Regions from separate parts of the Pseudomonas kulmbachensis genome, predicted to be linked through region 1. Evidence: predicted binding sites of a transcription regulator. Region 1 holds the regulator's gene; each other region holds the start of a gene.
What was found. Region 1 encodes FliA, which starts transcription of late flagellar genes. Its sites were predicted from a motif close to CTAAAGTTTNNNNNNNNNNNGCCGNTAA; they were not measured.
Positions count from the first base shown of each region.

Region 2: flgM (flagellar biosynthesis anti-sigma factor FlgM) is a predicted target of FliA. The motif match lies at 8,017-8,044, and genes of this name have one in related genera.
Region 3: U5A05_RS22835 (methyl-accepting chemotaxis protein) is a predicted target of FliA. The motif match lies at 5,498-5,525, and genes of this name have one in related genera.

Region 1 is NZ_OY817088.1:3,502,990-3,512,693, forward strand. It holds gene U5A05_RS16230 (ParA family protein) at 1-564, opposite strand, end outside; gene motD (flagellar motor protein MotD) at 603-1,493, opposite strand; gene U5A05_RS16240 (flagellar motor protein) at 1,496-2,236, opposite strand; gene U5A05_RS16245 (protein-glutamate methylesterase/protein-glutamine glutaminase) at 2,236-3,369, opposite strand; gene U5A05_RS16250 (chemotaxis protein CheA) at 3,413-5,575, opposite strand; gene U5A05_RS16255 (protein phosphatase CheZ) at 5,638-6,426, opposite strand; gene U5A05_RS16260 (chemotaxis response regulator CheY) at 6,447-6,818, opposite strand; gene fliA (RNA polymerase sigma factor FliA) at 7,021-7,761, opposite strand; gene fleN (flagellar synthesis regulator FleN) at 7,761-8,588, opposite strand; gene flhF (flagellar biosynthesis GTPase FlhF) at 8,708-9,704, opposite strand, start outside.
Region 2 is NZ_OY817088.1:3,897,847-3,907,550, forward strand. It holds gene U5A05_RS18035 (ribonucleoside-diphosphate reductase subunit alpha) at 1-540, shown strand, start outside; gene codA (cytosine deaminase) at 708-1,943, shown strand; gene flgE (flagellar hook protein FlgE) at 2,082-3,401, opposite strand; gene flgD (flagellar hook assembly protein FlgD) at 3,431-4,156, opposite strand; gene flgC (flagellar basal body rod protein FlgC) at 4,172-4,615, opposite strand; gene flgB (flagellar basal body rod protein FlgB) at 4,619-5,026, opposite strand; gene cheR (protein-glutamate O-methyltransferase CheR) at 5,279-6,106, opposite strand; gene U5A05_RS18070 (chemotaxis protein CheV) at 6,119-7,081, opposite strand; gene flgA (flagellar basal body P-ring formation chaperone FlgA) at 7,159-7,929, shown strand; gene flgM (flagellar biosynthesis anti-sigma factor FlgM) at 8,081-8,401, shown strand; gene U5A05_RS18085 (flagella synthesis protein FlgN) at 8,593-9,060, shown strand; gene U5A05_RS18090 (flagellar brake protein) at 9,157-9,704, shown strand, end outside.
Region 3 is NZ_OY817088.1:5,001,339-5,011,042, reverse strand. It holds gene mdoH (glucans biosynthesis glucosyltransferase MdoH) at 1-891, shown strand, start outside; gene U5A05_RS22850 (transporter substrate-binding domain-containing protein) at 1,178-1,975, shown strand; gene U5A05_RS22845 (amino acid ABC transporter permease) at 2,117-3,076, shown strand; gene U5A05_RS22840 (amino acid ABC transporter ATP-binding protein) at 3,069-3,803, shown strand; gene U5A05_RS22835 (methyl-accepting chemotaxis protein) at 3,876-5,444, opposite strand; gene U5A05_RS22830 (16S rRNA (uracil(1498)-N(3))-methyltransferase) at 5,678-6,388, opposite strand; gene tatC (twin-arginine translocase subunit TatC) at 6,385-7,182, opposite strand; gene tatB (Sec-independent protein translocase protein TatB) at 7,187-7,579, opposite strand; gene U5A05_RS22815 (twin-arginine translocase TatA/TatE family subunit) at 7,590-7,868, opposite strand; gene U5A05_RS22810 (phosphoribosyl-ATP diphosphatase) at 7,893-8,225, opposite strand; gene hisI (phosphoribosyl-AMP cyclohydrolase) at 8,218-8,619, opposite strand; gene ubiB (ubiquinone biosynthesis regulatory protein kinase UbiB) at 8,699-9,704, opposite strand, start outside.

The sequences.
Region 1 (9,704 bases):
CAAGGTCGGCACGATGCAGAACGGCAGCTCTTGCGTACGCGAACGGTTGATCATGCGCAGGGTGTGGACCATCCGCTCCAGGCCTTTGAGCGCCAGATGCTCGGTTTGCACCGGGATAATCAACTGTTGGCTGGCCGCCAATGCGTTGACCATCAGCACCCCCAGAATCGGCGGGCTGTCGATGATGGCGTAGTCATAGTCCTGCCACAGTTGCGCCAGGCTGCGCGCAATCACCAACCCCAAGCCGCTTTGTCCCGGCGCCTGACGCTCCAGGGTTGCCAGTGCCGTGGTGGCCGGCAGCAAGGCAATCTTTTCGTGGCTGGTGGGCAGCAGCAATTGTGCAGCCAAGCCTTCAGGCACCTGCCCCTGATGCAGAAACAGGTCATAAACGCTGTGTTCCAGACCATCGGGGTCATACCCGAAGTAACTGGTCATGGAGCCGTGCGGGTCGAGATCGACCACGACCACGCGCTTGCCCGCCTCTGCCAGCAAACCGGCCAGAGCGATGGATGTGGTGGTCTTGCCGACCCCACCTTTTTGATTGGCTACTGCCCAGACTCTCATTCTGTGGTTCCTCCCGGCTGCATGCGTGCCGGCCGAGATTAAAGGTTTGGTGACGGGGAATTGACGGCATCCCCGCGAACCAGCGGCTGTGTGGGTGGCGGTGCAGTTTGTGTGCCAGCCCGCTTCAGGGCAGCATCCGGTGTTGCGTTGGCGGTTCCGGTGGCGGTCAGGCTGCGACGCACTTCAAGGTTGCGCGACACCACCAGCACCACCCGACGATTGAGCGCGCGCCCCTCTGGTGTGGCGTTATTGGCCACCGGCTGAAACTCGCCGTAGCCCACCGACGCCATGCGGCCGGGGTTCACCCCCTGCATTGCGAGCATGCGCACGATGCTCGCCGAGCGGGCCGAAGACAGCTCCCAGTTGGTGGGATATTGCGCGGTCCGAATCGGCAAATCGTCAGTAAAACCCTCGACGTGAATCGGGTTCTCGAACGGCTTAAGGATCGCCGCCACCTTGTCGATAATGTTGAACGCCGCATTGCTGGGCATCGCATCTCCGCTGCCGAACAACAGGCTGGAATTGAGTTCAATCTCGACCCACAACTCATTGCCGCGCACCGTCAATTGCCTGGATGCGATCAAGTCGCCAAAGGCATTGGTGATGTCATTGGCGATGGTTTTAAGCGGGTCATCCGGCACTTGCCCAAGGCCTGCATCGGTATGTTCACTGTCTTTGATCAAGGGCTCGGCAGGCTGGGTCGTCAGCGGCCGCTCTTCACCGATGGGCACCGGTCTGATGCTGCGCTCGGTGTCACTAAACACCCCCACCAGCGCCTTGGAGACCACCCGGTACTTGCCTTCATTGATCGAAGAAATCGAGTACATGACCACGAAGAAAGCAAACAGCAAGGTGATGAAATCCGCGTAGGACACCAGCCAACGTTCGTGATTGACGTGCTCATCAACGGGGCGACGGCGACGGCTCATGGTTAACCCGTAAAGCCTTGCAGCTTGAGTTCAATGGAGCGTGGGTTTTCGCCTTCGGCTATCGACAAAATGCCTTCGAGCAACATCTCGCGGTACAGCGATTGGCGCATGGCAATCGCCTTGAGCTTGCTGGCGATGGGCAGCAACACCAGGTTGGCACTGGCCACCCCGTAAATGGTCGCTACAAACGCCACGGCGATACCGCTACCCAATTGCCCCGGATCGGCCAGATTGCCCATCACGTGGATCAGGCCCATGACGGCGCCGATAATGCCGATGGTCGGCGCGTAGCCGCCCATGCTTTCAAAGACTTTCGCGGCCTCGATATCGCGGCTTTCCTGGGTCATGTAATCGACCTCCAGCACGCTGCGAATGGTTTCTGGCTCAACCCCGTCGACCAGCAATTGCAGGCCCTTGCGCGAATAATTGTCGGGCTCGGTATCGGCCACGCCTTCAAGGCCCAGCAAGCCTTCCTTGCGCGCCGTCAGGCTCCAGTTGACGACACGGTCGATGCCGCCCGCCATGTCGATACGCGGCGGAAACAAGATCCACACCACGGTATGCATCGCCCGCTTGAACGCACTCATGGGCGACTGCAACAACGCCGCCCCCACTGTGCCGCCGAGCACGATCAACGCCGCCGGGCCATTGGCCAGCGCGCCTAAATGGCCGCCTTCCAGGTAGTTGCCGCCGATGATCGCGACAAACGCCATGATGATGCCAATCAGGCTGAGCACGTCCATCAGTGGCAAGCCTCGACCAGATGCCTGCCGATGTCATCGAGGCTATACACCGCATCGGCCAGGTTGGCTTTGACGATGGCCATGGGCATGCCGTAAATCACACAACTGGCTTCGTCCTGCGCCCACACCTGACTACCGCCCTGTTTGAGCATACGAGCGCCTTCACGGCCGTCCGCGCCCATGCCGGTCAAGACCACCGCCAAAACTTTGTCACCAAAGGACTTGGCCGCAGAACCGAAGGTGATATCCACACACGGTTTGTAGTTCAGGCGCTCGTCGCCCGGCAGGATGCGTACCGCGCCACGACCATCAATCATCATTTGCTTGCCGCCTGGCGCCAGCAGGGCCAGACCAGGGCGCAGGATATCGCCGTCTTCGGCTTCCTTGACGCTGATGCGGCACAGCTTGTCCAAGCGCTCGGCAAACGCCTTGGTGAACGCCGCGGGCATGTGCTGCACCAGCACAATCGGCGCCGGGAAGTTGCCCGGCAACTGGGTCAATACCCGCTGCAAGGCCACCGGGCCACCGGTCGATGTTCCGATGGCGACCAACTTGTACGCCTTGCGTTTGGGCGCGCCAGAGACTGTGCTTGGCGCTGTTGCGCCACGGCTGGCAATCGGCGTGGTGCGTGCAGGTGCGGCAACTGCGGCTGGCGCTGTAAAGCCACCCAGTGCTGGCCGGGGCGCTGGAGTCGGAACCACAGGTGCCGGGGCGCTGTAGCTGGACATTCGCCGGTTGCTGCGCGAGATGCTGTGGACCTTTTCGCACAGCATCTGTTTGACCTTCTCGGGATTGCGCGAGATGTCTTCGAAATTTTTCGGCAGAAAATCCACCGCACCGGCATCCAGCGCATCGAGGGTGACGCGAGCGCCCTCGTGGGTCAGCGAGGAAAACATCAATACCGGGGTCGGACAGCGCTGCATGATATGGCGCACGGCCGTGATGCCATCCATCAACGGCATCTCGTAATCCATGGTGATCACGTCCGGCTTGAGCGCCAGCGCCTGATCAATCGCTTCCTTGCCATTGGTGGCAGTGCCGATCACTTGAATCGTCGGATCAGCCGACAGAATTTCCGAGACGCGACGGCGGAAAAAACCGGAATCATCCACCACCAGGACCTTGACTACCATAAACACTCCGTTAGGTCGTCGGGGCACGCCCGACTCACCAGAATCAAATACGCCGTGATGCGTAATGCTTGAGCATGCTCGGAACATCCAGAATCAAGGCAATACGGCCATCACCGGTAATGGTGGCGCCCGACATGCCTGGCGTGCCCTGGAGCATTTTCCCCAACGGTTTGATCACCACTTCTTCCTGACCGACCAACTGATCGACCACAAAGCCGATGCGCTGGGTCCCGACCGACAGAATCACCACATGCCCTTCGCGCTGCTCTTCATGGGCGGCCGAGGCTACCAGCCAACGCTTGAGGTAGAACAATGGCAGCGCCTTGTCGCGCACGATCACCACTTCCTGGCCGTCGACCACGTTGGTGCGTGACAGATCAAGGTGGAAAATCTCGTTGACGTTGACCAGCGGGAAGGCAAATGCCTGGTTGCCCAGCATCACCATCAGGGTTGGCATGATCGCCAGGGTCAACGGCACCTTGATCACGATTTTCGAGCCGCGCCCCAGGACTGACTCAATGCTCAGTGAGCCGTTGAGCTGGGCAATCTTGGTTTTCACCACGTCCATGCCCACGCCACGCCCGGACACATCGCTGATCTCGGTTTTGGTCGAGAAGCCCGGCGCAAAAATCAGGTTGTAGCAGTCGCTCTCGCTCAGGCGATCAGCTGCATCCTTGTCCATCAGGCCTTTTTTCACGGCCAGGGAGCGCAGGAAATTGGCGTCCATGCCTTTGCCATCATCGGAGATCGACAGCAAGATATGGTCGCCTTCCTGCTCGGCGGACAGAATCACCCGGCCACAGCTCGGTTTGCCTGCGGCTGCGCGTTCTTCCGGGGTTTCGCAACCGTGATCGACCGCGTTGCGTACCAAGTGGACCAGCGGATCGGCCAGGGCTTCGACCAGGTTTTTGTCCAGGTCGGTTTCTTCGCCCACCAACTCCAGGCTGATTTCTTTTTTCAGCTGACGCGCCAAGTCACGTACCAGCCGCGGGAAGCGACCGAATACTTTCTTGATCGGCTGCATCCGGGTCTTCATCACTGCGGTTTGCAGGTCGGCGGTCACCACGTCAAGGTTGGACAGCGCCTTGGCCATTTCCTCGTCATGGCTGTTCAGGCCCAGGCGCACCAGACGGTTACGCACCAGCACCAGTTCGCCGACCATGTTCATGATGTCATCGAGCCGTGCGGTATCCACCCGCACCGTGGTTTCGGCCTCGGAGGCGACCGGTTTTTCCGCAGGTGCAGCAGCACGGGCCGGGGCCGGACGCGCAGCCGGCACTGGTTTGACCGGCGCAACCACAGCCACTACCGCAGCAGAATCAGCACTGAACTTGCCTTTGCCGTGCATCTCATCGAGCAAGGCTTCGAATTCGTGATCGCTGATCAGATTCGGATCGCCAGCAGGCTCCTGGACAATAGCCACAGGCGCTACAGTCGCAGTTTCCAGCGCATCGGTATTGAACGAACCCTTGCCATGCAACTGATCGAGCAAGGCTTCAAATTCGTCATCGGTGATTTCATTGCTCACTTCGGCTGGCGCAGCAGGCACCTCTTCAGGCTCGGCGGCAACCACCGCAGCGGCCGAGGAAAACTGGCCCTTGCCATGCAACTGGTCAAGCAGCAACTCAAACTCGGCATCGCTGATTTCGTCGCTGGCCGTGATCTCTGGCGCGGTGACCGGTTCAGGTTCTGCCGCAGCAGCCTTGACCGCGTCGAGCGAATTCAGCAGCTGTTCAAATTCGCTGTCGGTGATATCGCTCACCGGGGCGGCAGCCATCACTGGCTCAGGTACGGGTGCAACGACAACCTGCGCAGCCGCAGGCTCGGCCAGACGCGCCAGCGCTTCCAGCAACTCAGGGGTTGCGGCGGTGACCGGGCTGCGCTCGCGCACTTCGCTGAACATGCCGTTGACCGCATCCAGGGCCTCGAGCACCACGTCCATCAGCTCCGCGTCGACGCTGCGCTCACCCTTGCGCAGGATGTCGAAGACGTTTTCGGCGATGTGACAGCACTCCACCAACTCATGGAGCTGCAGGAAGCCGGCGCCCCCTTTTACAGTGTGAAAACCGCGAAAAATTGCATTGAGCAGATCCGCATCATCCGGTCGGCTTTCCAGCTCAACCAGTTGTTCGGACAGCAACTCTAGAATCTCGCCGGCTTCAACCAGAAAATCCTGAAGGATTTCTTCATCGGCGCCGAAGCTCATGTACGTGCTCCTTGATATAGGCTCGTGGACGCCGGGCAACAGCGCCCGTGCCTCTTCAAGACCTAAAAACCTAAACTGGACAGCAAATCGTCTACATCATCCTGACCGGATACGACGTCATTACGTGTATCGGCATGAATCTGCGGACCTTCACCCTTGGCCTGGTTTTTTTGCGAATTATTTTCAGCACGCAGTGCATCGCGATCGTGTTCGATCCCGGCAAAGCGATCTACCTGGCTGGCCATCAGCACCAGTTTGAGCAGATTGCTTTCAACTTCCGTGACCAATTGCGTCACACGTTTTATCACCTGACCGGTGAGGTCCTGGTAATCCTGAGCCAGCAAAATGTCCGTCAGGTTGCTGGAGACGATGCTGTTTTGCGTTTCGCTACGCGTCAAAAAACTGTCAACCCGACGCGCTAGCTCACGAAACTCCTCGGCACCGACTTCACGACGCATAAAGCGCCCCCAGTCCGTACTCAAGGCCTTGGCTTCGTGCCCCATTGCGTTGACCAGCGGCGTGCTGTTTTCCACCAGGTCCATGGTCCGATTGGCCGCCGCTTCAGTGAGTTTCACAACATAGGCCAAACGTTCAGTGGCATCCGTGATCTGCGACACTTCTTCGGCTTGCGGCATTCCCGGGTCAATCTGAAAATTGACTATTGCGCTGTGCAGCTCGCGGGTCAGCTTGCCGACTTCGCGATACAGCCCGCGGTCGCGAGTCTGGTTAAGTTCGTGAATCAGCTGCACGGCATCGCCAAATTGGCCTCTTTCAAGGCTTTCGACCAATTCGTGAGCATGTTTTTTCAGGGTCGACTCAAAATCACCCTGTGTGGATTCTTTATGCTCCATAGCGCCCCCAAGGCAACCGATCAACCGATGCGATCAAAGATCTTTTCGATCTTGTCTTTGAGTGCGATAGCCGTGAATGGCTTGACCACATAACCGTTAACTCCGGCCTGGGCCGCTTCGATGATCTGCTCGCGCTTGGCTTCAGCTGTCACCATCAGCACTGGCAAGTGCTTGAGTTTTTCGTCTGCACGCACGTGGCGCAACAGCTCGATACCGGTCATGCCCGGCATGTTCCAGTCGGTCACCAAAAAGTCGATTTGCCCCAGGTTGAGGATCGGCAGCGCCGTGGTGCCGTCATCCGCCTCGACCGTGTTGGTGAAACCAAGGTCACGCAACAGGTTTTTGATGATCCGCCGCATCGTTGAAAAATCATCAACGATGAGGATTTTCATGTTCTTGTCCAATTCGACCTCCAAGCAGTCTTAAACGCGTCCTGTCTGGGGACGCGCCATTCAATCAATTCGTTTTCAAAAACCGCCCAAATCGACTGTGGGAGCGGGCTTGCTCGCGATGCAGGCGGCGCGGTTTTTCTGATTCACCGTGTCGATCCCATCGCGAGCAAGCCCGCTCCCACAATAAGTGCACGTGTTCCCGTCAGTGCGCTCGCCACTGGCTCAGACGCGCACGCAGGCGTGCGGCGCACTGGCTGTGCAACTGGCTGACACGGGATTCACTGACCCCCAGCACTTCGCCGATTTCCTTGAGGTTCAACTCCTCGTCGTAGTACAGCGCCAACACCAGACGCTCGCGCTCGGGCAGATGGGCAATCGCATCGGCCAAGGCGGCCTGGAAGCGCTCGTCTTCCAGATCTCGCGATGGCTCCGTGTGGGCACTCACGCCATCTTCATGCAGCCCTTCGTGTTCGCCGTCCTGCAACAGGTCGTCAAAACTGAACAGGCGGCTGCCCAGGGTGTCATTCAAGATGGCGTAATAATCATCAAGGCTTAACTGGAGTTCGGCCGCAACTTCATGATCTTTAGCGTCACAACCGGTTTTTGCTTCAATTACCCGAATTGCATCACTGACCATGCGTGTATTGCGGTGCACCGAACGCGGCGCCCAATCGCCCTTGCGCACTTCATCAAGCATCGCGCCACGGATACGGATGCCGGCGTAAGTCTCGAAACTCGCGCCCTTGCTCGCGTCGTATTTGCCCGATACTTCAAGCAGGCCGATCATCCCGGCCTGAATCAAGTCATCCACCTGCACGCTGGCAGGCAAACGCGCCAGCAAGTGATAGGCAATGCGCTTGACCAGAGGGGCGTAGCGCTCGATCAGCTCATACTGGGTGTCACGCGACGACTTGCTGTACATGCGATAACCGCTGGCCGTCATTAAAAACGCCCCCCTGCTTGCTGCACCAGACGCTCGACAAAGAACTCCAGGTGGCCCCTGGGGTTGGCGGGCAATGGCCAGGTATCAACTTTTTGCGCAATGGCCTTGAACGCCAGCGAGCACTTGGAGCGCGGGAACGCTTCGTAAACGGCGCGCTGCTTTTGTACGGCCTTGCGCACGCACTCGTCGTAAGGCACGGCACCCACATACTGCAGGGCTACATCCAGAAAACGGTCGGTAACCTTGGTCAGTTTGGCGAACAGATTGCGCCCTTCCTGGGGGCTTTGGGCCATATTGGCCAGTACGCGAAAGCGGTTCATCCCGTAATCGCGATTAAGCAGTTTGATCAGCGCATAGGCATCGGTGATCGACGTCGGCTCGTCGCACACCACCAGCAGCACTTCCTGGGCGGCGCGCACAAAGCTGACCACCGACTCGCCGATCCCGGCAGCGGTGTCGATCACCAGTACATCCAGGTTATCGCCAAGGTCGCTGAATGCCTGGATCAGGCCGGCATGCTGCGCCGGGCTCAGATGCACCATGCTCTGGGTGCCCGAAGCCGCCGGCACGATGCGAATTCCGCCGGGGCCTTGCAGCAATACGTCGCGCAGCTCGCAACGACCCTCGACCACATCGGCCAGGGTAAATTTGGGGGTCAAGCCCAGCAGGACATCGACATTTGCCAGCCCAAGGTCCGCGTCCATCAACAGAACGCGCCTGCCCAGCTCGGCCAATGCGATGGACAAGTTGACTGACACGTTAGTTTTACCGACGCCACCCTTGCCGCCGGTCACTGCGATCACCTGTACGGGATGCATGCTGCCCATGATCTTTCTTTACCTTGTCTTACTTAGACGCGGCTACATGCGATGGCTGCTCGTTCCCCTGCGGAACAAAATTTTCAGACCATCCGATGTAGGTACATTGCAACGTAATCTTGACTGCCTCAGCCGACCCGTTTGGGAGGGCTGTGATAGATATCGGCAAACATGTCTGCCATAGCTTCTTCGCTGGGTTCTTCCTGCATCTGCACACTCACTGCGCGACTCACCAGTTGGTGCCGACGCGGCAAGTGAAGGTCGTCCGGAATCCGTGGGCCGTCAGTGAGATAAGCCACCGGCAGCGCATTGCTGATCGCCAGGCTCAACACCTCGCCCAGGCTTGCTGTCTCATCCAGCTTGGTCAGGATGCAACCCGCCAACCCGCAACGCTTGTAACTGAGGTACGCCGCCGTCAGCACCTGTTTCTGGCTGGTGGTGGCCAATACCAAATAATTTCGCGCCTTGATCCCGCGCCCAGCCAGGCTTTCAAGCTGCAAACGCAACGCCGGATCACTGGCCTGCAGGCCCGCGGTATCCACCAGCACCACGCGCTTGCGCACCAGCGGCTCGAGGGTCTGGCCCAACGACTGGCCGGGAGCGACGTGGGTCACCGGTACATTGAGAATTCGGCCCAGGGTCTTGAGTTGCTCCTGAGCGCCAATTCGAAAGCTGTCCATGCTCACCAGAGCGATATTCTGCGCGCCGTACTTGAGTACATAACGCGCCGCCAGCTTGGCCAGCGTAGTGGTTTTACCCATCCCCGCAGGCCCGACCATCGCAATCACGCCGCCCTCTTCCAGCGGCTCCAGCTCCGGTGTAGCGATCATCCGCGCCAAGTGCGCCAGCAACATTCGCCAGGCCTGGCGCGGCTCTTCGATACCGGCCACTTGGGCCAGCAGATCACGCGACAGCGGCCCGGACAGACCGATACGCTGCAAGCGGCGCCACAGATTGGCCTGCGCTGGTTTGGCATCCTGCAACTGGCTCCAGGCCAACGAGCCGAGCTGCACTTCAAGCAATTCACGCAAACCGTTCAGCTCATGACGCATATTGTCGAATGCGCGCTGATCAACCGTCGGTGCGACGGGCGCAGGCGCAGGGCGTGGCGGCTCTTCCAGCGTC
Region 2 (9,704 bases), 390 kb from region 1:
CAGTCGATCGAACCGACCTACCAGAACCTGTACGTGAAATCGAACCTCTCGGGCGAATTCACCGTGATCAACCCGTACCTGGTTCGCGACCTCAAGGCTCGCGATCTGTGGGACTCGGTCATGATCAACGATCTGAAGTACTACGATGGTTCCGTGCAGCAAATCGAACGCATCCCGCAAGAGCTCAAAGAGCTGTATGCCACTGCGTTTGAAGTTGACACCAAGTGGATCGTTGACGCCGCCAGCCGTCGTCAGAAGTGGATCGACCAGGCTCAGTCGCTGAACCTGTACATCGCTGGCGCTTCGGGCAAGAAGCTGGACGTGACCTACCGCATGGCTTGGTATCGTGGTCTGAAAACCACTTACTACCTCCGTGCCCTGGCCGCGACCAGCACCGAGAAGTCCACCGTCAACACTGGCAAGCTCAACGCCGTGTCGAACGGCAACAACAGCGAAGACGTAGTTGCCGCCCCGGCCGGTCCAGCACCTGTGCCAAAGGCTTGCGCGATTGACGAGCCGGATTGCGAAGCTTGCCAATAAGCTGAGCTGGCAGGCGGGTTAACCGCCTGACCATAAACCCCCGTTAAGCCCTGGCAACAGTTGGGCTTAACGGGGGTTTTGTTTTTTGGGGAGAAAAACTTCCCGAAGTCGCTGCCGAGGCACGAAGGCTGCGACTACATTGTTAGTGTCCAACGATAGGAACGACTATGAACATCATCAATGCCACGCTGCGTAGAACACCCGGCCTGTATACGGTCAGTTGCGAAGGCGAACGCATCAGCGCCATCACCTTGCAGCCCGGCACAGTAGCGGCGCAGAGTGCAGATATCGATGCTCAAGGCCAGTTGCTGATCGCACCCTTTGTAGAGCCGCATATCCATCTGGATGCGGCCCTGACCGCGGGCCAGCCCGAGTGGAACCTTAGTGGCACGCTGTTCGAAGGCATCGAGCGCTGGGCACAGCGTAAAGAAACCATCACCCACGAAGACACCAAACAGCGTGCCCACGCCACCCTCCGCATGCTGGCCGAGCATGGCATTCAACACGTACGCACCCATATCGACGTCACCGATCCGACCCTGGCCGCGCTGCGGGCGATGATTGAAGTACGCGAGGAAACCCGCCACCTGATTGACCTGCAAATCGTTGCGTTCCCACAGGAAGGTATCGAGTCCTACGCCGGTGGGCGCGAGTTGATGACCCTGGCCGTAGAGTTGGGCGCCGATGTGGTCGGCGGTATTCCGCACTTTGAAAACACCCGTGAACAAGGGGTCAGTTCGATCAAGTTCTTGATGGACCTTGCCGGGCGCACCGGTTGCCTGGTGGACGTGCATTGCGACGAGACCGACGACCCGCATTCACGCTTTCTTGAAGTGCTGGCCGAAGAAGCACGGGTACGCGGTATGGGCAGCCGGGTAACCGCCAGCCACACCACGGCCATGGGCTCTTACGACAATGCCTATTGTTCAAAACTGTTCCGGTTGCTCAAGGCCTCGGGAATCAACTTCGTATCGTGCCCGACCGAGAGCATTCATTTGCAGGGGCGTTTTGACACCTTCCCGAAACGCCGTGGCGTAACTCGGGTGGCCGAGCTGGATCGGGCCGGAATGAACGTGTGTTTTGGCCAGGACTCGATCAAGGACCCGTGGTATCCGCTGGGCAACGGCAACATCCTGCGGGTGCTGGATGCCGGTTTGCATATCTGCCACATGATGGGTTTTGACGATCTGGCGCGCTGCCTGGATCTGGTCACCGACAACAGCGCACGCACGCTCAATCTGGGTGAGGGTTACGGAATCGAGGTAGGTCGCCCGGCGAATCTACTGGTGCTGGATGCCGAAAATGATTACGAAGCGGTGCGGCGCCAAGCCAAGGCACGGGTGTCGATCCGTGCTGGCAAGGTGCTTATGACGCGGGTGCCGGAGCGGATTGAGTTCAGCTGAGCGAAGCGAGACTGCGACTAGAACAATCGTGGGAGCGAGCCTGCTCGCGAATGACCTTCGCGAGCAGGCTCGCTCCCACAGGAGGGCTTGATCGACAACAGAGTATCTACAGAAGGCCTGGATGACCGATAACACCCATCACGTCATCTGAATAATGGTCTGCATGATGGTGCTTTGCGTCGAGATGGTTTTGGCGTTGGCCTGGTAGTTGCTCTGCGCCTTGATCAAGTCCACCAGCTCATTGGTCAGGTTGACGTTGGAGTCTTCCAGCGAATTGGACTGAATGGCCCCCAGGCTGCCAACTTTCGGTGCGTCGTAGCCAGCCATACCCGAGGAGAAGGTTTCCTTCCAGGCAGTACCGCCCACCGGCTGCAGGCCTTGTTCATTGGTAAAGCTGGCCAGGGATATCTGGCCGATGGCGCGGCTTTGGTTGTTGCTGAAGTTGGCGAACATCACGCCCGAACCATCAATGGTCAGGTTGTTGATCTGGCCGGTGGCGTAGCCGTCCTGGGTCGGCGGGTTACGCGAGGAGTCGGTGTTGTACTGAGTGGTCTTGGCCATGTTGATGGCAATGCCGCCCGGCTTGGCGTCGGCACCGTTCGAGTCCCATTTACCATTGATCATGGCACCCGGCTTCCAGCCACTGACAACCAGCGTGTTTTCAGGCTGATCCTTGATCGGATCGGGCTGCGTGACCTTGGTCAGCGCACCAGCCGAGTCAAACTCCAGGGTCGAGGCCACTGGAGCCTTGGCGCCATCGCCCGAGACTGGCGTGCCATCAGGGTTACGACCGTCAATCAGGGTGTAAGAACTCCAGGTATTGGCACCGGTCTTGACCATGTACTGGTCCATCGGGTGCGCGTTGCCTTGGGTGTCGTAGACCATGGTGCTGAATTTTTTGCTGTAGCTGGTGGACTCGCTCGGATCGAACGGAATTTTGGTCTGGTCAATCGTATCGGAGCTGGAGTTCAGGTTGATCTCCGACGTTACCGAACCCGTAGGCTTGGGCGCCAGGTTAGAAGTGTCGATGCGCAGGTCGGTCAGTACACCGTTGATGATATTGCCGTTCGCATCCACGCCATAGCCCTGCAAACGCGCAGTGCCATCGGAGCTGGTCACGTAGCCCTCTTTGTCGGATTTGAACGTGCCGGCACGGGTGTAGCTCAAGGAGCCGTTGTCGCTCAGCACGAAAAAGCCGCTGCCCTGAATCCCCATATCCAGCAGGTTGCCGGTGTTGTTGATCGAGCCCTGACCAAAGTTTTGCGAGACCGCTGCCAGGTTTACGCCACTGCCTACGGTCTTGCTGCCGATACCCAGCTTGCTGGCCGAGTAGATATCGGCAAATTCTGCGCGCGATGCCTTGAAGCCGGTGGTCGCAGCGTTGGCGATGTTGTTGCCGGTCACGTCGAGTTGCTTGTTCGCCGCATAGAGACCGCTAAGGCCGATATTGAATGACATGTTTCTCTCCTTGAGGCGTATGAGTCGGCTTAGAGGCCTATGGTCTGGACTTTGGACATGCCAATGCTGCCCAGACCTGCGAGGTTGAGCATGATTTCGCCACCGGTCTTGCTCAGGGTCACGCTGTTAACGGTCGCTGGCAGGTAGGTGGTGAGCGCCGTGGTGCCGGTGTCGTTTTTGCTCGACGCTGTGAAGGTGTAGGACCCTTTGTCCAGCAGCACACCGTCGTCGTCCTTGCCGTCCCAGGTAAAGTCCGCGTTGCCGGCTTTCTGACTGCCCAGCTCCAGGGTGCGGACCACCTCTCCGTCGGCATCGGTAATGGTGATGACGGGTTTTGAATCGGCGTCCTTGACCACCACGGTGCCGTTGAATGGCTTGTCGCTGGCAGGGTCCACATAGGCTTCACTGGTTTGCACGATGACCGAGCGGCCCACCAGCGACGATGCCTGCAAAGCCTGCGAGGACTGCAGCCCGCCCGACAAGGAGTTGACCGTATCGTTGAGCGAGGTGATGCCCTCCAGGCTGCTGAACTGCGCCAGTTGCGCGACGAACGCGGTGTTGTCCTGGGGGTCCAGCGGGTTCTGGTTTTTCAGCTGGGTGACCAGCAGTTGCAGGAACGCATCCTTGCCCAGCGCCGTGTTGCCGGTAACGCCTTTGGTTGCCGCCGCCACGCTGGTGTCGGTGGTCTTGGCCTGGGCAGAGTTGGCAAGTACCTGATTAAGGGTCAAGCCGCTGGTGGAATCGGTCACACTCATTTGCGTCGTCCCTTATCACTGACCGAGGGTCAGGACCTTCTGCATCATGGTTTTGGCGGTATTCATCAGCTCGGCGTTGGTCTGGAACGAACGACTGGCGGAAATCATGTCAGCCATTTCTTCAACCACGTTGACGTTGGGGTAATACACATAGCCCTTGGCGTCGGCAGAAGGATGGTTCGGCTCGTAGCGGGCCTGCAGCTCGCTTTGGTCTTCAACCACACCCAGCACTTGCACGCCTTGGCCCGCGCCGTCCTGGTTCTGAAACAGCGAGTCACCCGTACTGCTTTGCGCACCTTCGAACATAGTGGCGAACACCGGGTGCCGGGCACGGTAGGTCTGGTCGATGCTCGACGACACGGTATCGGCGTTGGCGATGTTACTGGCGACGGTGTTCAGACGCGTGGTCTGGGCACTCATGCCGCTACCGGCAATATTGAACACACTGGCTAGAGACATGAATTACTCCCCGCGCAGGGCCGACATCAGCCCTTTGAATTTGCTGTTGAGCAGGGTGAAGCTGGCCTGGAAGTTGACCGCATTCTCTGCGTAGTTCGACTGCTCGATCTGAGCGTCCACTGTGTTCTGGTCGATCGACGGCTGCATCGGCGTGCGGTACAGCAGCGACTCATCGCCACTGCTCAGACCCTGGGCTTCGATATGGCGAGTGTTGGTCTTGTTCAACGCAAACGTGCCGCTCTGGTTTTTGTCACTCTGGGCGGCGAGCACAGAGGCGAAATCCAGGTCCCGAGCCTTGTAGTTCGGGGTATCGGCGTTGGCGATGTTGTTGGCCAGTACTTCAGCGCGCTGGGCGCGAAAGCCCAGTGCCTGCTCATGGATACCAAGCGCTTTATCGAAGCTGATGCTCATGTCGAAAAACCTTTGTGGGCTGACCTGAGGATGTGATTCAGGTTCTACATGACATGAACAGAGCAAACCCCGTGCCAGTTGGCACAGAGCCGTATTTCAAGGCTTTGGGAGGGGCATGGGAGGCGGCAATGCCAGAAAAGCGGCAACGGTTGACCGCTGACTGCCGCTTTTCTGCCGCTTTGCTTCGGGTTTTCCGTAGCAGCTGCCGAAGGTCTACGGTCTACGGTCTACGGTCTACGGTTATTTGTCCGCCTATTTAGCCTGGTAGATGATCCCCGGGCTGCATTGGACCATCTGGTAATGATCCGGCAATCCGTTGAGCGCTTCGGAGGCGCCCAAAAACAGATAACCGCCCGGCTTCAAGGTGCTGTGAATGCGCAGCAGGATGTCTTTCTTCACTTCTGCCGAGAAGTAGATCAGCACATTGCGACAGAACACGACGTCGAACTTGCCAAAGCCTGCATAGCTGTCCAGCAGGTTGAAGGGGCGGAACTCGACCCGATTCTTGATCGGCGTCTTGATCACCCAGCGCCCCGGCCCCTTGGGGTCGAAATAGCGCTGCAAGCGCTCCGGCGACAGGCCACGGCCAATCGCCAGGTTGTCGTACTCACCGGTGCGGCAGGTGTTGAGCATCTGGGCTGACAGGTCGGTGGCAAAAATCTGCACGCCCGCCTTCAGTTGCCCCAGGTTGCTGCGCTCAAACTCATCAATCGCCATCGACAGCGAAAAGGGCTCCTGCCCCGAAGAACAGGCTGCCGACCAGATACGCAAGCGCTGCCCCGGATTGGCCTTGATTTGCTCAGGCAGCACCTTGTTCTTCAATACTTCGAAGGGATAGGTGTCGCGAAACCACAGGGTTTCATTGGTGGTCATGGCATCGACCACCAACTCGCGCAGCCCGCTGCGCGGCTGGCTCTGGATACGTTGAATCAACTCGCCCAACGACTTGATGCCTTGCTGCTCCATCAGTTTGTTGAGCCGGCTGGAGACCAGGTACTGCTTGTTTTCACCCAGCAAAATGCCACAGGCTTTTTCCAGGAAGACCCGGAACTGTTCAAAATCCAAATTAGCCGTCGACAAATGTCCTGCCTCTTAAATCGTTTTGACCGCCAAGGGTGAACCCTGGCTATGGTCTGCTGCTTTGATCCGGTCGACTACCCGGGATGCCAGGTCATCAGGCCGGAATTTGGCCAAAAAGTCATCAGCCCCGACTTTTTTGACCATCGCCTGATTGAATACCCCAGACAACGAAGTATGCAGAATGATGTGCAATTTTTGCATCCGCGGATCGTTGCGGATTTCGGCGGTCAGGGTGTAGCCGTCCATTTCCGGCATCTCGATATCCGAGATCATCATCAGAAACTCTTCGGACGGGTCCTTGCCCTCCTCCACCAGCTTGCGCAGGTAGTCCAGCGCCTGACGACCGTCGTTCAACGACACGACTTCAACGCCCACCGTTTGCAGGCAACGGGCAACCTGCTTGCGTGCCACCGACGAATCGTCGACGGTCAGCACCCGCAGCGACAGCGCCTTGGTTCGGGTTTCAACATCCACCACGCCATGGGTGATGGTTTCAGGCGATGGCGAAACTTCTGCCAGGACCTTCTCGACGTCAATGATTTCGACCAATTGGTCGTCCATCCGGGTCACGGCCGTCAAGTAATGGTCGTTACCGGTGCCCTTGGGCGGCGGATGAATATCTTCCCAGTTCATGTTGACGATACGTTCGACCGAGCGAACGAGAAAGCCCTGAGTCTTGGTGTTGTACTCGGTGATGATCACAAACGGGTTGCTCTGGTCTTTCAAAGCACCCGATCCGGTGGCCATCGCCAGATCAAGAATCGGAATGGTCGCGCCGCGAATGCTCGCCACACCACACACCACAGGATGGGACTTGGGAATCATGGTCAGTTTTGGGCATTGCAGCACCTCCCTGACTTTGAACACATTGATCCCGTAAAGCTGTGGCCCATCCAGACGAAACAGCAACAGCTCCAGGCGGTTTTGCCCCACCAGTTGAGTGCGCTGGTTAACCGCATCCATCACTCCGGCCATACTCAGCTCCTCTTAAAGACTTCAAGTTTCAACACCCAATTTCCGTAAACGGCACGGGGCTTGCTTTTTTATCGGCCATGAACGCAAAAACGACAAATTCCTGCCACCGATTTTTCCCCCAGACGCTGCGCCGCTGCTGTCTGAGCGTCCTGGCGGCTGGCGCCCTGCTTGGCGTAGGCACTTATAGCAGGGCCGACGCGTTTACATCACCTGAACAGCTTATCGGCGTGACCCAGGGCTTTCTTGAATTCACGGTTGAAGACTATCTCGCCACCAGCCAGACCGAGGGGCGATATCAGATCCAGGTCAACAACCTGGACCCGCGTCTGCGCTTGGCTCATTGCGACAAGGAATTGACAGCCTCCCTCGAAAGCCCGGCACAACCCATGGGGCGCGTGATCGTGCGTGTACGCTGCGAAGGGCTATCGCCATGGACCATCTTCGTTCCGGCCCAGGTCAAACTGTTCCGTGACGTGGTCATCGTCAATCACCCGCTCAAGCGCGGCATGGTGATCGACTACGCCGATGTCACTTTGCGCGAACGGGATGTGGGCCTGATCAATCAGGGCTATCTGACCGCGACCGAGCTGGCGGTCGGTCAAAAACTCCTGCGCCCGATGGTCACCGATCAAGTGCTGACGCTCACGCATCTGGAACAGGCTGCTGCCGTGCGCAAGGGTGACCATGTGGTAATCAGCGCCCGCAGCGGCACGTTAAGTGTCAAAATGCCCGGCGAAGCCCTGTCGGACGGTGGCCTCAGCGAACAGATCCGGGTAAAGAACCTGAATTCCAAGCGTGTGATCCGCGCTCGGGTCACAGCACCCGGCCAAGTTGAGGTGGCATTGTAGGAAAACTGGCATCAGCTCCTCGACTTTCCTACACTGTGGTTTGACGTAGATCAGTACCGTTCTATGTGAAGCTATGATTAATCGAGCCTAAAGTTTTTCCGGGTATGGCCGAAAACATGGCAAGCGTCCAAATACCCCGAGGTTTTTCGTTATGGTCATCGACTTCAGTCGTCTCAACAGCGCACCGCCCTTAACCGGCAGCACGCGCAGCAACGCCAGCCAGGAAACCGGTAGCGCCACGCAAGCGGCCCCGGCAAAAAGCCCTGAACAAGCCAGCGCCCCGAGCGGGGAATCTGTACACCTCAGCCAAGAGGCTCAACAGTTGCAGAAGATCAGCGACTCGTTGCGTGAACAACCTGCGGTCGACAAAAATCGGGTGGCCGAGCTTAAACAAGCCATTGCCGACGGCAGCTACAAGGTCGACAGCAATCGGGTCGCCAGCAAACTGCTGAATATGGAAGCCGAGCGCTAGGCCCACGGCCTGTGCCGCACTTTTGGACGCTTAATCCAGGGGTTTGTTGACGCTTCGTTGTGAGCCGCGTCGCTGGGCTGTGTTACTCGCAGCTTATTTGAAACACCAAACTACACTGCTCGCGCCTTGCCCTGCACCAAGTGGGACAGCGTCGCGGCCACAACGAAGCGTCAACAGACCCAGAGTTCGCCATGCACGACGAAAATTTACTGCAACTGATCAATGATGACCTCGCCCCCGCCGAGCAACTGCTTGGCCTGTTGCAGGACGAGACCATCGCCCTTAAAGGCCGCGACATGCAGGTGCTGGAAAATATTCTGGCGCGCAAGCAGTCGCTGATCATTTTGCTTGAGCAACATGGCCGCAAACGCAGCGAGATCCTGGCAAGCCTGGGCCTGGCTACCAACCGCAGCGGCCTCGAAAGCTTGGCCAGCCATTCCAGCGTGGGCGCGCAGCTGCTTAGCCAAAGCGATGCGCTGAACCAGTTACTGGCTCAATGCCAGGCCGCGAACTTGCTCAATGGCCAGTCGATCCAGACTCAGCAGGCGATCACCGCCAACCAGTTGCGCATTCTTCATGGCGGCGAAGCCCCATCGTTGTATGACGCACGCGGCACCACTTCGATGCTTAACAAGCACCGCGCCTACAGCCAGGCCTGAGCCTGCGCAAACACTGAATCTAGCGAGACACACAGCATGATGGCAGAATGCCTCTTTTTTGTGTGTTGCAGTATTTTGCCTGGAGATTGATGCAACGTGTTCGACGCACAAGACGCTCCGCAGCCACCAAAGGTGCTGACTACCCCCCTGGAAATCGCCTCCAACTTGCGGATGCTGCAAGAGAGCCATGACCCGTTAATCATCACTTTTCAGGATCGCACCCAGCGCTTCCAAAGCTATGTGGTCGATGTGAATCGTGAGAACAACACCCTGGTCCTGGACGAAATGATCCCCCGTGAGGGCGAGCGCTTTCTTGAGGACGGTATACCGTTTCGAGTTGAGGGTTTCCACGATGGCGTACGCATCGCTTGGGAATGCACGACGCAACTGAGCATTGGCGACCTCAATGATCATCGCTGCTATCGCGGCGCGCTACCGCGCGAAGTGGTTTACCACCAACGCCGCAACGCGTTCCGCGCCGCCCTGAAACTGGCTCACCTGATTGATGTGGAAATTGCCGGTGACAAGCTCGGCACGCCAGTCAATGGCAAGCTGCTGGACGTCTCCGCCACCGGTTGCAAGTTGCGCTTTGAAGGCGATATCAGCCAAAGCCTGCAACTGGGCCAGGTGTATGAGCGCTTCAG
Region 3 (9,704 bases), 1.5 Mb from region 1:
GAACCGCGCCAGCTCTACCCGCTGTGGCCTCAATGGCACCCGGACAAGGCTGTGGCGTTGTTCTCGACCACGATCGTGCTGTTGTTCCTGCCTAAACTGCTGAGCATCATTCTGATCTGGGCCAAGGGCGCAAAAGAGTTCGGTGGCAAGTTCAAGGTCACACTGTCGATGTTGCTGGAGATGCTGTTCTCCATGCTGCTGGCGCCGGTGCGCATGATCTTTCACACCCGCTTCGTACTGGCTGCGTTCCTGGGCTGGGCTGCGACCTGGAACTCGCCACAGCGTGACGACGACTCCACGCCGTGGAGTGAAGCTGTGCGCCGTCATGGCCCGCAAACCCTGCTGGGTGCGGCCTGGGCTGCGTTGGTGCTGTGGTTGAACCCGAGCTTCCTGTGGTGGCTGGTGCCGATTGTCGGTTCACTGATGCTGTCGATCCCGGTTTCGGTGATCTCCAGCCGGGTCAAGCTGGGCCTCAAGACTCGCGACGAAAGCCTGTTCCTGATTCCCGAGGAATACGCACCGCCGCGCGAATTGTCGGCCACCGCCGAATACACCCACGAGAACCGCTACCACGCACTGCATGATGGTTTTGTGCGGGCTGTGGTTGATCCGCAACAGAACGCGTTGGCCTGTGCGTTGGCGACGTCGCGTCACCGTGAAGCCGAGCCGATTGAATGGCTGCGCACCGAACGTGTGCGTCACGCGCTGAAAGTCGGTCCTCAGGGCGTCACCAACAACGAGCGTATGGCATTGCTGAGCGACCCTGTTGCCCTGGCGCGCTTGCACGCTCTGGTGTGGAACGAGGGTCATGAAGACTGGTTGAACGCCTGGCGTGAGTCGGTTGCTGCCGACCCGCATGCCCCGTTGTTGCCGTTACAGCCTTCAGCCTGATCTAAAAGAAACCCCACTACGGTGGGGTTTCTGCTTTATGGGGGGTTGTGGGAGCGAGCCTGCTCGCGAATGAACTTCGCGAGCAGGCTCGCTCCCACATTGAAGTTTCTCTGTAGCGGATCCATAGCCCGCACCCATCCTGCTTTTCTCTCGCAAAACTCGTGTCACAACCCTTCTGTGAGTTAGCATCCGTTTCCGAATGGGTGAGTGCCCGGCTGTATTGGCTTTTTGAATCGAGCCCGCCGTTGGCCAACACCTTAATTGAGTAGGTTGAGGGGAGTTGATGATGAAGAAGTTTCTATCGAAACTGCTGGTCGGCGTCACTGCGGTACTGGCGATCAGCGCAGCCCATGCGGGCGCAATTGATGACGCGGTCAAGCGCGGCACCTTGAAGGTGGGCATGGACCCAACCTACATGCCATTTGAAATGACCAACAAGCGCGGCCAGATCATTGGCTTCGAAGTTGACCTGCTCAAAGCCATGGCCAAGTCCATGGGCGTCAAGCTGGAGCTGGTTTCCACTGGCTATGACGGCATCATCCCGGCCCTGATGACCAACAAGTTCGACATGATCGGCAGCGGCATGACCCTGACCCAGGAACGCAACCTGCGCCTGAACTTCAGCGAACCCTTCATCGTTGTGGGCCAAACCCTGCTCATCCGCAAAGAGCTGGAAGACAAGATCAAGTCCTACAAAGACCTCAACGACCCACAATACCGCCTGACCTCGAAAATCGGCACCACGGGTGAAATGATCGCCCGCAAACTGATGTCCAAAGCCCAGTACCACGGCTATGACAACGAGCCAGAAGGTGTGCTGGACGTGGTAAACGGCAAGGCTGATGCCTTCGTTTACGATGCGCCGTACAACGTTGTTGCAGTAAACAAGTTCGGTAACGGCAAACTGGTGTTCCTCGACCAGCCGTTCACCTACGAGCCTTTGGCCTTTGGTCTGAAGAAAGGCGACTACGACAGCATCAACTTCATCAATAACTTCCTGCACCAGATCCACGAAGACGGCACCTACGATCGCATCCATGACAAGTGGTTCAAAGACACCGCTTGGCTCAAAGACATGGAATAAGCGCGATTCCTGTAGCCGCTGCCGTAGGCTGCGATAAGGACCGAAGGGCCTTCAGATTCTGGGGTTGCCTGCAGCCCATCGCAGCCTTCGGCAGCGGCTACACACGCTGTCTGCGCTGCTCTCTACGGAAATATCAAAGTGATCAAACAAAAAAAAGTCCAGTGGCCCTGGCACGTATTGACCGTGCTGGTGCTCATCGGTCTGGCGGGTGCGCTGTATTACGCCACCTCGCTGATGTCTTACGAATGGCGCTGGAACCGCGTCCCGCAGTACTTCGCCTATCAAGCCGAAGAAGCCCAGCGGGCGACTGAAGCCTCGACCGTGATTGAGTTGGTGCGCAAAGGCGATACTGCCGAAGTCGTACTGCGTGGCGAAGATGGCAAAGAGCAACGCGTGACTGTCGCCGACAACAGCCTGCAGTTGGCTGAAGGCGATGATGTTGCTGAAGGCGATGTGATTGGCGTTAACCGCCATTGGGCCGCCGGGCCGCTGCTCTGGGGCTTGTGGACCACGGTTTGGCTGTCGTTGGTGTCAGGCGTACTGGGTTTGATCATCGGGCTGGCCACGGGTCTGTGCCGACTGTCGAATAACCCGACCCTGCGCGATCTCTCGACTCTGTACGTCGAGCTGGTGCGCGGCACGCCGCTGCTGGTACAGATTTTTATCTTCTACTTCTTCATCGGCACTGTACTCAACCTGTCCCGCGAATTTGCCGGTATTGCCGCGCTGTCGTTGTTCACCGGTGCGTACGTGGCTGAAATCATTCGTTCGGGTGTGCAGTCCATCGCTCGCGGGCAAAACGAAGCGGCTCGCTCGCTGGGCCTCAACAGCAGCCAATCGATGCGCCATGTGGTGCTGCCGCAAGCGTTCAAGCGTGTACTGCCGCCGTTGGCCGGGCAATTTATCAGCTTGGTCAAGGACACCTCGCTGGTGTCGGTGATTGCGATTACCGAGTTGCTCAAGAGCGGCCGTGAAGTCATCACCACCTCGTTTTCGCCGTTCGAGATTCTGTTCTGCGTAGCGGGCCTGTACCTGTTGATCAACCTGCCGCTGTCGCATTTCGCCAGCCGGCTTGAGCGGAGGCTCGCGCAAAGTGATTGAAGTTCGCGAACTGGTAAAAGTCTTCGACACCCGCGGGCATATTGTTCGCGCCGTGGACAACGTCAGCACCACTGTCGCCCAGGGCGAAGTACTGGTGGTGATCGGCCCCTCGGGCTCTGGCAAGTCGACCTTTCTGCGCTGCCTTAACGGCTTGGAAGATTTCGACTCAGGCTCGGTCAGCATCGACGGCCTGGATCTGGCCAACCCCAAAACCGATGTGAACGCCTATCGGCGTGAAGTCGGCATGGTGTTTCAGCATTTCAACCTGTTCCCGCACATGACCGTACTGGAAAATCTGTGCCTGGCGCAGAAGGTGGTACGCAAGCGTGGCAAGGCCGAGCGCGAAGCCAAGGCCCGGGCGTTGCTGGAGAAGGTCGGTATCGGGCAGAAGGCCAACGAGTACCCGTCGCGCCTCTCGGGCGGTCAGCAACAGCGCGTGGCGATTGCCCGTGCGCTGGCGATGGAGCCCAAGGTGATGCTGTTTGACGAGCCCACTTCGGCGCTGGACCCGGAAATGGTCGGCGAAGTCCTGGACGTGATGAAGACCCTGGCCCGCGAAGGCATGACCATGGTCTGCGTGACCCACGAAATGGGCTTTGCCCGCGAAGTGGCGAACCGCGTGCTGTTCTTCGACCACGGCAAACTGCTGGAAGACTCCGCCCCGGAAGACTTCTTCAACTCGCCTAAAGACCTGCGCGCCCAGGCGTTTTTGCGCCAGGTGCTTTGACGGCAGCTACAAGCAGAAGCAGAAGCAGAAGCAGATCTGCTTCTGCTCTGAACTTGCCACTTGCAGCTGCTGTTAAACCTTAAACCGCCCCACCAACGTCTGCAAATGTGTACCCAGGCGCGCCAGCTCAACGCTGGAGGCCGCCGTTTCTTCACTGGCGGCGGCGGTTTGCTCTGATACATCTCGCACATTCAACACGCTGCGGTTGATCTCTTCTGCCACCGCGCTCTGCTGTTCGGCAGCCGCTGCAATCTGTTGGTTCATGCCCTGAATGGTCGACACTGTACGGGTGATGTTGCCCAGTGACTCGCCTGCGCGGCGGGTCAGTTCAACGCTGTTGTCCGTCAGGGCGCGACTGTTGTCCATACTGCTGGACACCTGCTGAGTGCCGCTTTGCAGGCCGGCAATCAGCTCTTCGATCTCTTCCGTGGATTTTTGCGTGCGCTGCGCCAGGCTGCGTACTTCGTCGGCCACCACCGCAAACCCGCGACCGGCTTCTCCAGCCCGTGCAGCTTCGATGGCAGCGTTCAGCGCCAGCAGGTTGGTTTGCTGGGCAACGGACTTGATCACGTCGAGCACGCTGCCAATTTTGTCGCTTTCACGCTTGAGATGGCCCATGGCATCGGTGGAATGGCCGACCTCAATCGCCAGCTTCTCGATCTGGGCGATGGCCTGCGCAACCACGCTGTCGCCTTCGCGGGCCTGCTGGTCGGCAGCAATTGCAGCTTCAGAGGCTTCTTCGGCGTTGCGCGCCACTTCCTGTACGGTCGCCGCCATTTCATGCATGGCGGTGGCGACCTGATCTGTCTCGACTTTCTGACTGTTGACCCCGGCACTGGTCTGCTCGGTGACCGCCGAGAGTTCTTCGGCGGCGCTGGCGATTTGCGTCACGCCGTCACTGATTCCGCCAATCAACTCGCGCAGGCCTGCGGTCATCCGTTGTATGGCTTGCTGTAGCTGCCCCAGTTCGTCGCGACGGTCGGTTTGATGGTCGTGGGTCAGGTCGCCTGCCGCGATTCGCTCAACGGTTTTCAGCGTGCGTTGCAGCGGGATAACGATCTGGCGAGTAATGGCCCAGGCCGCAATGATGCCCAGTACCAGTGCCAGCAACGTACAGCCGATCAGCAGGGTGGTGGCCTGCCGGCTGTCAGCGTCGCGCTTGGCTGTTTGCAGAGCCGAGAGTTTTTGGCTCTGCTCGATCAGGACAGTGCCCTGGCGGTGCATGCGCTCAATGGCTTGTTCACTGGCTTGAGTGCCTTGAATCAGGTCGGCGAAGGCGCGTTTGTACTCGGCCACGGCGTTGAGTTGCTGTTCGACCAGTGTCAGCTCGTCGGGAGCTACCAGCTGTTTGCGTGCTCGCTCCAGGCCGTTGTCCAGTTCGCTCAGTTGGTGAGTGACTTCGGCTAGGGTGTTTTCGCCGGGTTGGCGTTCATATTCAAGGCGGGCAATACGCAGGTCTTTGGTCAGGCCGATGATTTTCGAAATATTGGCCAGCTTGTCACCCTGGTCGATGACGGACACCAGACCATTCCAGCCCGTTGCGGTGATCAGCAAGGTCAGCATCAGCACCAGCCCGAAGCCCAGACTGAGTTTACGATTGACGCTTATATTGCCGAGCCGTTGGGCCAGCCGATGGAACATGGTGATACTCCTTTATTGACCGAGTTACGTAACGGTCTTCATGGGTTATCAGGGCATCGGCGCGCAGGGGGATAACTGAAGTGCGCAGGTTGAATGTGTGACGAACGTCAAGAACCTGTAGCCGCTGCCGCAGGCTGCGATGGGCGCGCGGAGCGACCCTGATTTTCAGGCGAGAAGCGAAGGTCCTGCGGACCTTATCGCAGCCTGCGCCAGCGGCTACAGGTTTGGGGAGGTCAGAACAATCGGGCGAGAAGGGCGGTGACGGCGGTTTCGACCCGCAGGATGCGCGCGCCCAGTTGCACCGGCTGCAAGCCTGACTTGGCCAGCAAATCGATTTCGTAAGGGATCCAGCCACCTTCCGGGCCGATGGCCAGTGTGACCGCTTCGTCCAGCCCGCGCGGGCAGGCCGGGTAATCGCCCGGATGACCGACCAGGCCCAGGGTGCCTTCGACCAGCGCAGGCAGGCGGTCTTCGACAAACGGCTTGAAGCGTTTTTCGATGACGATCTCAGGCAGTACGCTGTCGCGTGATTGCTCCAGGCCCAGAATCAATTGTTCACGAATGGCTTCGGGTTCCAGAAACGGGGTCTGCCAGAAGCTTTTCTCTACCCGGTAACTGTTGACCAGAATGACCTTCGGCACGCCCATCGAGGCCACGGTTTGTAGCACGCGGCGCAGCATTTTTGGGCGCGGCAAGGCGAGCAACAGGGTCAGTGGCAGTTTGGCCGGTGGCGGCTGGTCCAGGCTGTGGATAACCAGCTCGGCTTCTTGTGCTTCAAGGCGCACCAGCTCGGCGCTGCCCATCAACCCGCCAATCCGGCCGACGCGCAGGCTGTCGCCGACGACGGCACGGTGAACTTCCTGCATGTGAGTCAGGCGCCGATCGCGCAGGATCACGCGGTCGGCGGCAATGAAATCAGCCTCTTCGAGGAGCAGCAGGTTCACGCTTGTGGCGCTGGCGGTTGGGCGTCGTTGTCAGCCGATTGTTCGTCCGGGTGTTCGCCGCGTTTGTTCTTGCTGACCAAACTGCCAAAAATAATGCCGATTTCAAACAGCATCCACATCGGGATGGCGAGCAAGGTTTGCGAGAAGATGTCGGGCGGAGTCAGGATCATGCCGACTACGAAGCAGCCGATGATCACGTACGGGCGAATCTTGCGCAGGTATTTGACGTCGACGATGCCAATCCAGACGAGCAATACCACGGCCACCGGGATTTCAAAGGCCACGCCAAAGGCAAAAAACAGGGTCATGACGAAATCAAGGTAGCTGCTGATATCGGTCATCATCGCGACGCCTTCCGGGGTAGCAGCGGCGAAGAACTTGAACACCAGCGGGAACACCAGGAAGTAGGCGAAGGCCATGCCTGCGTAAAACAGGAAGATGCTGGAGACCAGCAGCGGCACGGCTATGCGCTTCTCGTGCTTGTACAGACCAGGAGCGATAAACCCCCAGATCTGGTGCAGGATTACCGGAATTGCAATAAACAGCGAGACCATCATGGTCAGCTTGAGGGGCGTGAGGAACGGCGAGGCCACGTCGGTGGCGATCATCGTCGCGCCTACCGGCAGGTATTCACGCAACGGCGTGGAGACCAGGGTGTAGATTTGCTGGGTAAAGGCGAACAACCCGGCAAAGATGATGAAAATCGCCGCGATGCAGCGCAACAGGCGGGTGCGCAGCTCGGTGAGATGCGAAACCAGCGGCATTGGCTGGTCGTGATCAGGCTTATCGCTCATGCGCTTAAGGGGCTCGCGGTGGCAGGGTAGGGTCGTGTGGCGCTGCCGGTTGAGGCGCAGGGTCTTTGCTCAGGCTAACGGGGGCAGTGTTCGCAGGCTCGACAGGCGCAACTGTTGGCTCGGTCGGGGTCAGCGGCTTCACGGCGTCCTGCAGAGGGGCCAGGATCTTCTTGGCTTCCTCTTCCATCGACAGGATATGTTCGTTGTGCAGCTGCCGACGTATTTCGTCGGCGCCGATTTCACGTTCAACTTCCTGTTTGATCGCATTGAAACTGCGTTTCAAGCGCCCGATCCACAGGCCCGCCGTGCGCGCAGCACCTGGCAGTCGCTCGGGGCCGAGCACCAGCAGGGCCACAAGGCCAACGAGCAGCAGTTCACTGAAGCTGATACCGAACATTAGTTTTGGCTCACACGTCTTTGCGGGTCGGCTCTTCGACTTTTTGTGCCTGCACGTCAATGGTGTGCGGCTCGTTCAGGGTCGAAGTGGTGTGTGGTTGTGGTGCAGCAGTTGGCTGCGCAGGCGGAACCACGGGCTCGGCAGGTTTTTCGTCGTCGTTCATGGCCTTGCGAAAGCCTTTGATCGATTCGCCGACATCGGTGCCCAGATTTTTCAGTTTTTTGGTGCCGAAGACCAGGACTACGACTACCAGAATGACGATCCAGTGTTTCCAGTCAAAAATGCCCATGATGTGTTCCTTAGCAAAAGTGATTTAGGCGGACGGCCGGGAGGCTTTTTCCACGTGGCCGGAGGTGCCGATACGCCGCTCCAGTTCATCCAGTACTGCCTGAGGATGCTGCCCCAACTGGGCCAGCATGATCATGCTATGGAACCATAGATCGGCTGTTTCGTAGATAACATCGCTGCAATCACCGCTGATGGCGGCGTCTTTGGCGGCGATGATGGTTTCGATCGACTCTTCGCCGACTTTTTCCAGAATCTTGTTCAGGCCCTTGTGGTACAGGCTGGCGACATAGGAGCTGTCGGGAGTTGCGCCTTTGCGTGCTTCGAGCACTTGGGCTACGCGGCTCAAGGTGTCAGTCATGGGAGTGCCCTGCGTGGTAAATGGCGTGCGGATCTTTGAGCACCGGGTCGACGGTTTTCCACTCAGCGTTTTCGTACACGCGGTAGAAGCAGCTCTGGCGACCGGTATGGCAGGCGATATCACCGATTTGTTCGACCATCAGGATGATCACATCGGCATCGCAGTCCAGGCGCATTTCATGCAGCTTTTGCACGTGGCCGGACTCTTCGCCCTTGCGCCACAGCTTGCCACGCGAACGTGACCAGTAAATGGCACGGTTCTCGGCGGCAGTCAGGCTCAATGCCTCGCGGTTCATCCAGGCCATCATCAGCACGCGCCCGGTCTTGTGGTCCTGGGCAATCGCCGGCACCAGGCCGTCGTTGTCCCATTTGATCTCGTCCAGCCAGTCTTTCATGTTCGACTCCGACAACCTGCCTCAACCCTGTGGCTGAGGCCTGGTGAATTCACAGTTTGCCAGCCTCTTCCGGAGCTGGCTATCGGCGCACGATCAGATACAAGCCTACGGCCAGCATGATTCCTGCTGGCCAGTAGCCCGCAGTGTGCAGGGGGCCGAGGCTGGCCAGCAAGGCCCCTGCGGCCAGATGCCCGGCACCGATCAGGCGCAGGAACCAGCCATCACGGGATTCGCGCACGATCAATTGTTTGTTATTGGCATGGGGTTGCGACATGCGTTCGAGCAAGTCGCGAGTCATGCCGGCCAAATGCGGGATCTGCTCGACCTGGCTGTGCAGGTTGCGCAGCAGGGTTTTAGGGCTAACGCGCTCACGCATCCAGCGCTCGAGGAACGGCTGGGCGGTGTTCCACAGATCGAGGTCGGGGTACAGTTGGCGCCCCAGGCCTTCGATATTGAGCAGGGTTTTTTGCAGCAACACCAACTGCGGCTGGACTTCCATATTGAAGCGTCGAGCCGTCTGGAACAGGCGCATCAGCACCTGGCCAAAGGAAATTTCCTTGAGTGGTTTCTCGAAAATTGGTTCGCACACGGTACGGATAGCGGCTTCAAACTCGTTGAGTTTGGTATGCGCTGGCACCCAGCCTGAATCAATGTGCAACTGCGCCACACGGCGGTAGTCACGCTTGAAAAAAGCGAACAGGTTGCGTGCCAGGTAGTCCTGATCCTCGGGGGTCAGGCTGCCGACGATGCCGCAGTCGATGGCGATATATTGCGGAGCCCACGGATTGACGGTGCTGACAAAGATGTTGCCGGGGTGCATGTCGGCGTGAAAGAAGCTGTCGCGGAACACTTGGGTGAAGAAAATCTCCACGCCGCGCTCGGCCAGCATCTTCATATCCGTGCGCTGATCCGCAAGGGCCTCCAGGTCGGTGACCTGAATCCCGTAGATGCGTTCCATCACCAGCACTTTGGGGCGGCACCAGTCCCAGTAGATCTGCGGCACGTACATCAGCGGCGAGCCTTCGAAGTTGCGCTTGAGCTGGCTCGCATTGGCCGCCTCGCGCAACAGGTCGAGTTCGTCGTAA